DNA from 3 places in the Aliivibrio fischeri ATCC 7744 genome. Region 2 is predicted to be linked to each of the others. Evidence: predicted binding sites of a transcription regulator. Region 2 holds the regulator's gene; each other region holds the start of a gene.
The links. The regulator CRP, encoded in region 2, controls carbon source genes, mostly activating them, when cyclic AMP is high. The targets are predictions, from matches to a motif close to TGTGANNNNNNTCACA.
Positions count from the first base shown of each region.

Region 1: the regulator CRP is predicted to act here: its motif matches at 1,609-1,624, upstream of recB (exodeoxyribonuclease V subunit beta).
Region 3: the regulator CRP is predicted to act here: its motif matches at 1,646-1,661, upstream of AVFI_RS07600 (ExeM/NucH family extracellular endonuclease).

Region 1 covers NZ_CP092712.1:635,123-638,411, forward strand. Annotated here, with positions in the region: gene recC (exodeoxyribonuclease V subunit gamma) at 1-1,434, shown strand, start outside; gene recB (exodeoxyribonuclease V subunit beta) at 1,734-3,289, shown strand, end outside.
Region 2 covers NZ_CP092712.1:2,615,345-2,618,633, forward strand. Annotated here, with positions in the region: gene hslU (HslU--HslV peptidase ATPase subunit) at 1-662, shown strand, start outside; gene AVFI_RS11955 (OsmC family protein) at 744-1,148, opposite strand; gene crp (cAMP-activated global transcriptional regulator CRP) at 1,394-2,026, shown strand; gene AVFI_RS11965 (DUF1338 domain-containing protein) at 2,100-2,894, opposite strand; gene astD (succinylglutamate-semialdehyde dehydrogenase) at 2,906-3,289, opposite strand, start outside.
Region 3 covers NZ_CP092712.1:1,615,014-1,618,302, forward strand. Annotated here, with positions in the region: gene AVFI_RS07590 (substrate-binding domain-containing protein) at 1-586, shown strand, start outside; gene AVFI_RS07595 (DNA ligase) at 675-1,532, opposite strand; gene AVFI_RS07600 (ExeM/NucH family extracellular endonuclease) at 1,859-3,289, shown strand, end outside.

The DNA.
Region 1 (3,289 bases), 990 kb from region 2:
GTTAACTTTTGTACTTTAATGCCAATGCGTTCTATTCCATTTGATGTGGTGTGTTTGCTTGGGATGACGGATGGGGCTTACCCGCGAACTATGCCTGTTGAAGGTTTCGATTTAATGCAAAAACGCATGAAACCGGGTGACCGTTCACGTCGAGATGATGATAGATATCTGTTCTTAGAAGCACTGCAATCGGCAAATAAAGCGTTTTATTTAAGTTATATTGGGCGTTCAATTCGCGATAACACAGAAAAAGCACCGTCAGTATTAATCAGTGAGTTACTTGAATATTGCCAGCAAGGTTATTGCCTAGAGGGTGATAGTGAGTTAAATCCTGAAGCATCCGCAAAACGCTTGGTTAAGCAATTAACCATAGAACACCCTCTGGTTCCTTATAGCCAACAAAGTTTTATTGGTGATAACACAAGCTATGCAAGTGAGTGGTTACCAACGGCTAAATTAGAAGGGGCAGCGGCACCTGAATTTCAGACTGCGCCATTAGTGTATACACCAGAAACAAAAGAATTGGAGCTTACTGAACTGCAACGTTTTTGGCGATTACCTGTTGCTTATTTCTTTAATCGTGGCTTAAAAGTCTTTTTTGAAACAGTAGAGAGTAGAGTTGAAGATGATGAGCCATTTACCATCGATGGTCGTACTGGCTATGGTATGAAATCGGATCTATTAGAGGACTTATTGGCCTATGATGATCCTAACCATATATCTCAAATCTCTCGTGATTTTTATCAGCAGCAAAAAGCCCAAGGTAAATTACCGATTGGTAGCTTTGGTGAAATAGCAGCAGATAAAGAAGTAAACACGATAAAAGATTTGGTTGCTCATATTCAACCATTAACGACATTACCATTAGACGATCAAGAAGTGCGTTTACGCTTTACCTTCCCTCATGGTGAAATGGAACTGCAAGGTTGGTTAAAACAGCGTTATCAGGCAGGAATGCTGCGTTATCGTGGCGGTAAAATTCGCTCACATGAAATTTTAGCAACCTGGATTGATCACCTGTGTCTATGTGCAATGGGCCAGCAGCAATTTACTCACCTATTTGGTACAGATGCGATTTATCACTTTGAAACCATCGAGAAAGAAAAAGCATACCAAGAACTAGAGACTATATTAAGCCTTTATATTTCGGGTAATTGCGCACCATTAGCTTATTTACCAAAAGCGGCATTAGCAGGGCTAGAAGCACACGTTGATAAAAAAGGTGTGTGGAATGATGACGAAGAAACACATCAAAAAGCCCTGAAAAAAATGGCAGATGAATACAATGGAACCCGCTTTGCTGGTGAAAATAGCAATGATTATGTGATACGCATGTGGCCAGAATGGAATGATGATTTTGGTCAGGCTATTTTTGATAATGCTCAAAAGGTATTACGTAATGCATTACTACATAGCGAGAAAGAAAAGTTATAAAGAGTAAAGGTGAGTCATCAGTAGAAAGTAGGGTGGCCGTCAGTAAATCATTTTTAGTGTAGGGCGTTCGCTGTACGGCCACAGGTCAGAGGTTGACCGAATCCTGATTACAAGTGCACATTTAATGAGCGCTTTGTAAGTGGCGCTGAGTGTAACAAAGCTCAAAAAGTGAACCGTGAGAAAGATCTCACATTGATAGCTTTATTATTTTTATTATCTTAGTTTCTGATGAACTACGATATGGATCACATAAATATCTTGTAAAAACAGGATGTTGATGTTTAAAACGGTGATGTTTGATGACGACAATCGCAGCTCCAAATCAATTGAATGCAATGACGTTTCCTCTGCACGGAACTCGTCTGATTGAAGCTTCTGCAGGTACAGGTAAAACCTTTACCATTGCTAGTTTGTATTTACGTTTATTACTTGGTCATGGTGATGAAGGCACTCGACATCAAGAAGAGTTAAGCGTAGATAGAATATTGGTAGTGACGTTTACAGAAGCGGCAACTGCCGAGTTAAGAGAGCGTATTCGAGCAAAAATACATGATGCTCGTTTAGCGTTTGCTCGTGCTGTTCATAATCATGATTATAAGAGTGGTGATCCGGTTATTGATCCACTGTTGGCATCCATTGGTGATCATAAGTCAGCGGCACAGATCCTGTTGAATGCCGAACGCAGCATGGATGAAGCCTCAATTTTTACCATTCATGGTTTTTGTCAACGTATGTTAACTCAAAATGCCTTTGAATCTGGTGCGCAATTTGAGAGTGAGTTTGTTACCGACCAAGCGAAATTAATGCATCAAGTGGCTGCGGATTTTTGGCGTCGCAGTTTTTATCATCTACCAAAAATGGTGGCTGAAAGTGTTTATGATTGTTGGTCAAGCCCATCGGCATTATTAGGTGATATGGGCAATAGCCTTACTGGTGTCCCAAAGCATTTAACCGTAGAGCCGTTAGAAAATTCATTAGAAGCGTTTTGTCAGCAAGGCATTGCTCGTATTGATGAATTAAAAAAACAGTGGTCAGAACATTGCTCCGATTTTGAGGCGTTAATTGCAGGCTCTGGTGTTGATAAACGCAGCTACACCAAAAAGAATTTACCGAATTGGTTAGAGCAAGTGTCATCGTGGGCCAATAACCCAACCACCTCATTGCAAGTGCACGATAAGCTAGAAAAGTTTTCTCAAGAATTATTGATTGAAAAAACCAAAAAAGGTGAAGCCCCAGAACACGCTGTATTTAAACTCATTGATGATTTTTTGGCTCAACCATTAGAGATCAAACAGCCACTACTCTCATTGGCGATTCATCAATGTCGTAAAACCTTACAGCAAGCGAAAGAGCAAAAAAATTGGTTATCGTTTGATGATTTGCTTACTCAATTATCTCAAGCGACAGAAAATCAAGATAACGCCTTATTGCTAGAAAAGATCCGTGAGCAATATCCTGTGGCGTTGATCGATGAATTCCAAGATACCGATCCGCTGCAATATTCGATTTTTAGCACGCTTTATCAAGATCAGCCACAGTGTGGTTTATTTATGATAGGCGATCCAAAACAAGCGATTTATGCTTTCCGTGGTGCGGATATTTTTACCTATATTCAAGCGCGTCGCCAAGTTGCGGATCATTACACCTTGGATACTAACTGGCGCTCAACGGCGGATATGGTGTCGTCAGTGAACCGTATTTTTGAACATGGCAAACAGCCTTTTTTGTACGATGATGATATTCCATTTTATCCGGTTAAATATAACCCTGTTAATGCTGAGCAAAAATCATGGGCGTTAGATAATCAAACTCAGCCAGCCATGACATTCTGGTTGCTAGAGAGTAAAGATGGCAA
Region 2 (3,289 bases):
CGCTAACAGAAGAAGAAGGTGCGAAGCTGGTTAACCCTGAAGAGCTAAAAGAACAAGCGATCTTCAATGTAGAAAACCACGGTATCGTGTTTATCGATGAAATTGATAAAATCTGTAAAGGTTCAAACTCTCACTCTGGTGATGTATCTCGTGAAGGTGTTCAACGTGATTTACTTCCATTAGTAGAAGGCAGCACGGTTAGTACTAAACACGGCATGGTGAAAACCGATCATATGTTATTCATCACTTCAGGTGCATTCCAAATGGCAAAACCATCTGACTTGATCCCTGAATTACAAGGTCGTTTACCAATCCGTGTTGAACTTGAAGCGCTAACAGCAAATGATTTCAAACGCATTTTAACCGAACCTAATGCATCATTAACTGAGCAATACATTGCTCTATTAGCGACCGAAAATGTAAAAGTTGAATTTACTGAAGATGGCATCAGTCGTATTGCTGAATCCGCATTCCAAGTAAATGAAACCACTGAAAACATCGGTGCTCGCCGTCTACACACAGTGATGGAACGACTAATGGAAGAGATCTCTTATGATGCTTCTGAAAAAAATGGCGAAAGCTTAATTGTTGATGCTGAATATGTAAGTTCACGCCTAGGTGAACTTGTTGCTGATGAAGACCTAAGCCGCTTCATTCTGTAATCTCTCATAACTTAAAATAAAGCCTCACAAGGGTTAACTTGCGAGGCTTTTTAATATTAACTCACCCTGTAGTTCTAAAGTTTAAGCAGAGATAATTTCCCATGAGTGCGTCATTTTTACGCCCTCACCAAGCATTAAACATACAGAGCAATATTTCTGTAATGAATCCGCAGTGACTCTCTCGACAACCGTTGAATCTAGGTTGTTACCTGTTACTTCAAAGTGAATATTAATGTAAGTAAACAACTTTGGTGCAGTTTCACGACGCTCACTAGATAGCTTAGCAACGCAAGCTGTGACTTCTTGATTTGCCGATTTAAGTCCATCAACAACATCAACAGAACTGCATCCTCCAGCAGCCATTAAGACCATTTCCATCGGACTTGGTGCTTTTTCTCCCCCATTACCATCCATAACAATAGAGTGACCTGATTGAGATTGACCTAGAAAAGACAATCCCTCAATCCATTTAACTTCAGCGTTCATAAAAGCCTCTTTACTACTTAAAAGGAAAACTCGTGATCCATTTCACGAAACTGTGCCCTTGGTCGCACAATTCATACGATCAAAGTCAAGAAATCAATTGCGAAACAAGGTATGATTTTGTTAATTATCTCAACGAACATGCAGCCTTGTTCCGATAACCATATTGTATAGGCCAAACTGATATTTGGCTCAGTTATTTTAAAATGGACATCGCCTACTTGGCAAACGCAGAGGAAGTATAAAGTATGGTTCTAGGTAAACCTCAAACAGATCCAACATTAGAGTGGTTCTTGTCTCACTGTCACATTCATAAGTACCCTTCAAAGAGCACGCTAATTCACGCGGGTGAAAAAGCGGAAACTCTTTACTACATTGTAAAAGGTTCTGTTGCTGTACTTATCAAAGATGAAGAAGGTAAAGAAATGATCCTTTCTTACCTAAACCAAGGTGACTTCATTGGTGAGCTTGGCTTATTTGAAGAAGGTCAAGAGCGTTCAGCGTGGGTTCGTGCGAAAAGCCCTTGTGAAGTAGCAGAAATTTCATTCAAGAAATTCCGCCAACTTATCCAAGTTAACCCAGATATCCTAATGCGTCTTTCTGCGCAAATGGCAACTCGTTTACAAATCACTAGCCAAAAAGTAGGTGACTTAGCATTCCTAGACGTAACAGGCCGTATCGCTCAAACGCTACTAAACCTTGCTAAACAACCTGATGCAATGACTCACCCAGACGGCATGCAAATTAAGATCACTCGTCAAGAGATCGGTCAAATTGTTGGTTGTTCACGTGAAACTGTTGGCCGTATCTTAAAGATGCTTGAAGAGCAAAACCTGATTTCAGCGCACGGCAAAACAATTGTAGTTTACGGTACTCGTTAATTTAACGTCGTTACCATAAGCAAATAAAAACGCAGCTCAATAGCTGCGTTTTTTATGTCTAGAGATGACAGCTTTACCCGTCAGTACTTTCAAAGATTTTGTCCGCAGAAGCCGCAACAAACCCTGTGTATAGTTCACCATTTGGTAATTCATAACGTTTAGCAAATTCGTAAAATCCACCAGGGATCTCAAACTCACCATCACTAAATTTAACCATCACTTTATCCGCCATTGTAGATGATTGCTCTAAACAAACCTCTGGAGAGCCTTTTACTTCTCCACCAACCTCATTAATACTAAATCCAGCATTACGTAAGTGCTGATTAACATCAACTACTTCATCAAAACCATCAAGTTGATTAACATACACGGTAAAATGATTCGCTCCATAACCATGAGCAGCTAACCAAGAAGCATACTCACTCTCTTTTGCTAACACCTTATATTCATCAAAACTTAAAGACCACGGTCTACCTGAAGACAGAAAGTCACGAGTTGCAAAATAATGAGCAGGAACTTGTTCTACTAATGATTTAATTATGGTTTGAGCATCATCAGATAATTTTTCAACCAATAGCTCACTGATAAACACAAGTGGTGCATTAGGATCTGGGTGCTCAAAATGTTGTGCTTTCAATTTTTTAGCAATAAATTCATATTCATCACACGGTTTATACCCAATAGCTAAAAAGGGCGCGGCTAATGTGGATAAACCAACCTTAGGCAAATTAAACGTCCGCAAGGCAATATGATCATTTACAATATCACCACCACTGGATAGCAATTGATGCACTTGGTCTGCCGATGGCGACAAACGTGTAATATAGTCTTGCCATAATGATGAAAAAAGTGTGTTTACATTATTCATTTTCAGCACTCCTACAAAGTTAAACCTGGAGATAATTGCTCAGGAATCTCACATGCATCACCTTCCATTGATGCCATCGGATAAGCACAATAATCTGCCGCATAATAAGCACTTGGTTTTAAGTTGCCTGATGCACCCGGCCCACCAAATGGCGCATCACCACTTGCTCCTGTTAATTGACGATTTCGATTCACAATTCCAGCTCGAATATGCTCCACGAAATAATCCCATTCACTGTCATCGGTTGAAACTAATCCCGCAGATAATCCATAGCGAGTGTCATTAGCAAGCTCCACAGCTTGCGCTAATGTGGTGTAACGTATGACTTGCAATAGTGGGCCAAAGTATTCTTCATCTGGTAATTCCGCGACATTTGTTGCATCTATTATCCCTGG
Region 3 (3,289 bases), 1.0 Mb from region 2:
TACCGTTGTAATGGATTGGGGATTGATTGATTTTCCAAGCGACAAAATTCAAGACAACTCGCACCACGGTGGCTATCTAGCAACAAAACACCTTATTGAACAAGGTCACACTGAAATTGGTTGTTTAACTGGCCCTCTTAACAAACTGCAAGCGCAACAGCGTTTAAGTGGTTTTGTGCAAGCAATGGAAGAATCCGGATTAGAAATCAATAAAAACTGGATTGCATCGGGCAATTTTGAATGCGAAGGCGGTGAAGCGGCTTTCAACGAAATTCATGCTAAAGGCAAACTACCAACGGCATTATTTGTTTGTAATGACATGATGGCAATGGGAATGATCAATTGCGCAAGCAAAAAAGGCATTTCAGTTCCTAGTGACATTTCAATTGTTGGTTACGATGACATTAAAATGGCTAAATACATCACGCCATCACTTACTACCATTCATCAACCAAAACACCGATTAGGCCAACAAGCGGTCGATTCACTACTAGAAAAAATAGCAACAAAATCAGAAACGAATCGAGTTTTTCAGCTAGAGCCTACACTCATGGTTCGAGACAGCGTAAAAACGCTATCAAATTAGAGCCACCACTGAATACAAAGTAAAACCGATCAAAGAGTCTCTTATCATATTCCTTTCTAATGGAAAATAATAAGAGACTCTTTCTATTCTAATAATGCTTTCTTACTGCAACGTATCGCGCAAATCTTGGGATTCCGTTATCCGTATAACCGTTATAACGATAAGTCACCGTAGAACCCAATTTAGGTGGGTTTTCTCTCACTTCCACACTCAAACCGCTGCCAACTTTAAATTCTTTTCCATTTGGCATACGTAAAATCATTGCGCCCACCATACCGCGAAACTTACCTTTCCCATCGGTATAGCCGATCACAATGGCTTCATTGTCTTGGTGTTTTTTCACTTTAATTAAATCGTCACTGCGTCCGGGTCTATAAACTTCGCTGACCTTTCTTAGCATCACCCCTTCACCATTACGTGCAGAGATATCATCTAATGCTTCTAATAGAGAGTCTTCATTACTGATAGGATAATGTTCAACCAATTTTAAGTGCGGGTGATCGAGCTTTTTAACTATGGTTGATAGCTCATAATATCGTTTAGGAAACATACCGGCAGAGCTAGGTAAATCGAATGCCATGAAGCGAATTTTTTTCCATAGCTCGTCATCTGGTTGACTGTCTAACACTGTCTTTGCAACTTGCTGAAAACCTCCTCTTCCAGCCCATAACTCTCCATCAATCTTATGATCGGGTAATGGATCAGTAAACCAATCTGGTGCATATATCGTGTGGCCTGTTCGTGTTATTAACTTTTCCCCTGTCCATAATGCTCGAATACCATCTAACTTCTCACTTGCCCAATACCCTTCAATATCCATTCCTTTTTCGTATTGAGTAGCAAGAACTACATCTATTGATGCAGTATTTGGTTCATCATGTGAATATGTGGGGAGTGGGGTTAACCCAAGCGCAACCAAGGCTGCAAGTAGCTTTATTTTCATCATCCTGACCTATTATCACTATTCCTTTATTTCATGATTACATAAGCTCGTGAACAACTAACGAAAAAATTGAACAAACATCACTCTATTTCGATCCATCTCCAGAAACAATGAAATGCGAGAACTATCACTTTCACTGTTTAAATATCCACTATTACCATAATTGTTATTTCATTGAGCTCTGCCAGATTTGCGACTTACCAAAAAGATCAATATCTCACTCTTAATGCAAAAGTAATGTTTGTGACACATCAATATGAGATGTTTATTTATAGATAATTCTAATATCTATAAATAATTCATATAACTCAACTATGGAAAGTAGTGAAATGAAAACAACACAAATAAAAACCTCTCTTGCTATGGCGATTGGCTTGGCGCTATCTGGCAACGCTTCTGCTGACATCATCATCTCTCAATACGTGGAAGGTGGAAGTTACAACAAATCATTGGAGATCAGTAACACCTCTGATAGTCCAGTTTCCCTTTCAGGTTATGTACTTAAATCTAAATACAACGGCCTCAATGAATGGAAAAACGATTTAGATTTATCGTCTATTACTCTTGATGCCAAAAGTGTTTATGTCATCTCTAATGGCCGATCATCCGACCCTATCAAAGCCGTTACCGACAGCATTGAAAGCATTGTAAATCACAACGGTGATGAAACTTACATGCTATTTAAAGATGGTGTAGAGCATGATCGCATAGGCATTGATGGCGATGTAGATTGGGGGAAAGATAAGAGTTTTGTTCGTGCTGATTTAACCCCAAGCACAACGTTTGATGCCAACATGTGGATTGAAAAACCAAAAGACAACATTGACGGATTAGGGGCATATCAAGAAGGCGTCACACCACCTCCGGCATTTGCATGTCAAACAGAATCAGGTGCAACACCCGTATTTACAGAAATAAACCAAATTCAAGGAACCGGAGACAAATCCCCTCTTATCTCTAGCGGCTTTATTTCAGATGATGAGTATTTTGTTCAAGGTGTTGTTACCGCTCGTGGCGAAAGCTTACTAAAAGGATTTTATTTACAAGGTCTCAACGATGATTTTGCTCCTAACAGCTCAGAAGGCATATTTGTTAGCACAGGAAGTGCGCCATCGTTAGAAATTCAACCCGGCGCATTAGTGTGTGTAAAAGCTAAAGTTCAAGAATATTACGGTCAAACGCAATTAAAACCTGATACCAATAACTTCTTAGTTCAAGGCCACCAAGCCCCTGTATCCGTTACTGAGCTAACCATTAATGAAAACGAAACGCTTGCGCAAGCCCTTGAGCGTCATGAAGGGATGCAGGTTAAACTCACTTCGCACTCAGATTTACGTATCACACGTAATTTCAGCTTTGACTACGCAAGTAAACGCAACAACATGGTACTTTCTCATGGTGAACCACTATTCAAACCTACACAGCTCTTTGCTGCAGAAAGCCCTGAAGCCATTCAACTTGCTGAAGAGAATGCAAAACGCCAAATCACCATAGAGTCTGATAATAAAGCACCTAATGGAGAAGTGCCTTATTTCCCTGATTTTGCGACCGATTCCAATCAAGATGGTAGCGCAGATTCATACTTACGTCTTGGTGCTCGCATTGAAGGTTTAGAAGGGGTTATCGCCTACTCTTACGGCCAATACCGCCTTGTTACCACCAATACCATTTCACAAGAAAATATCATCACTCAAGCTTTCGATGAAGATGGTGAAGCCTTATTTAATGTAGAGCGTACTGACGAACCGAATGTTGACGAT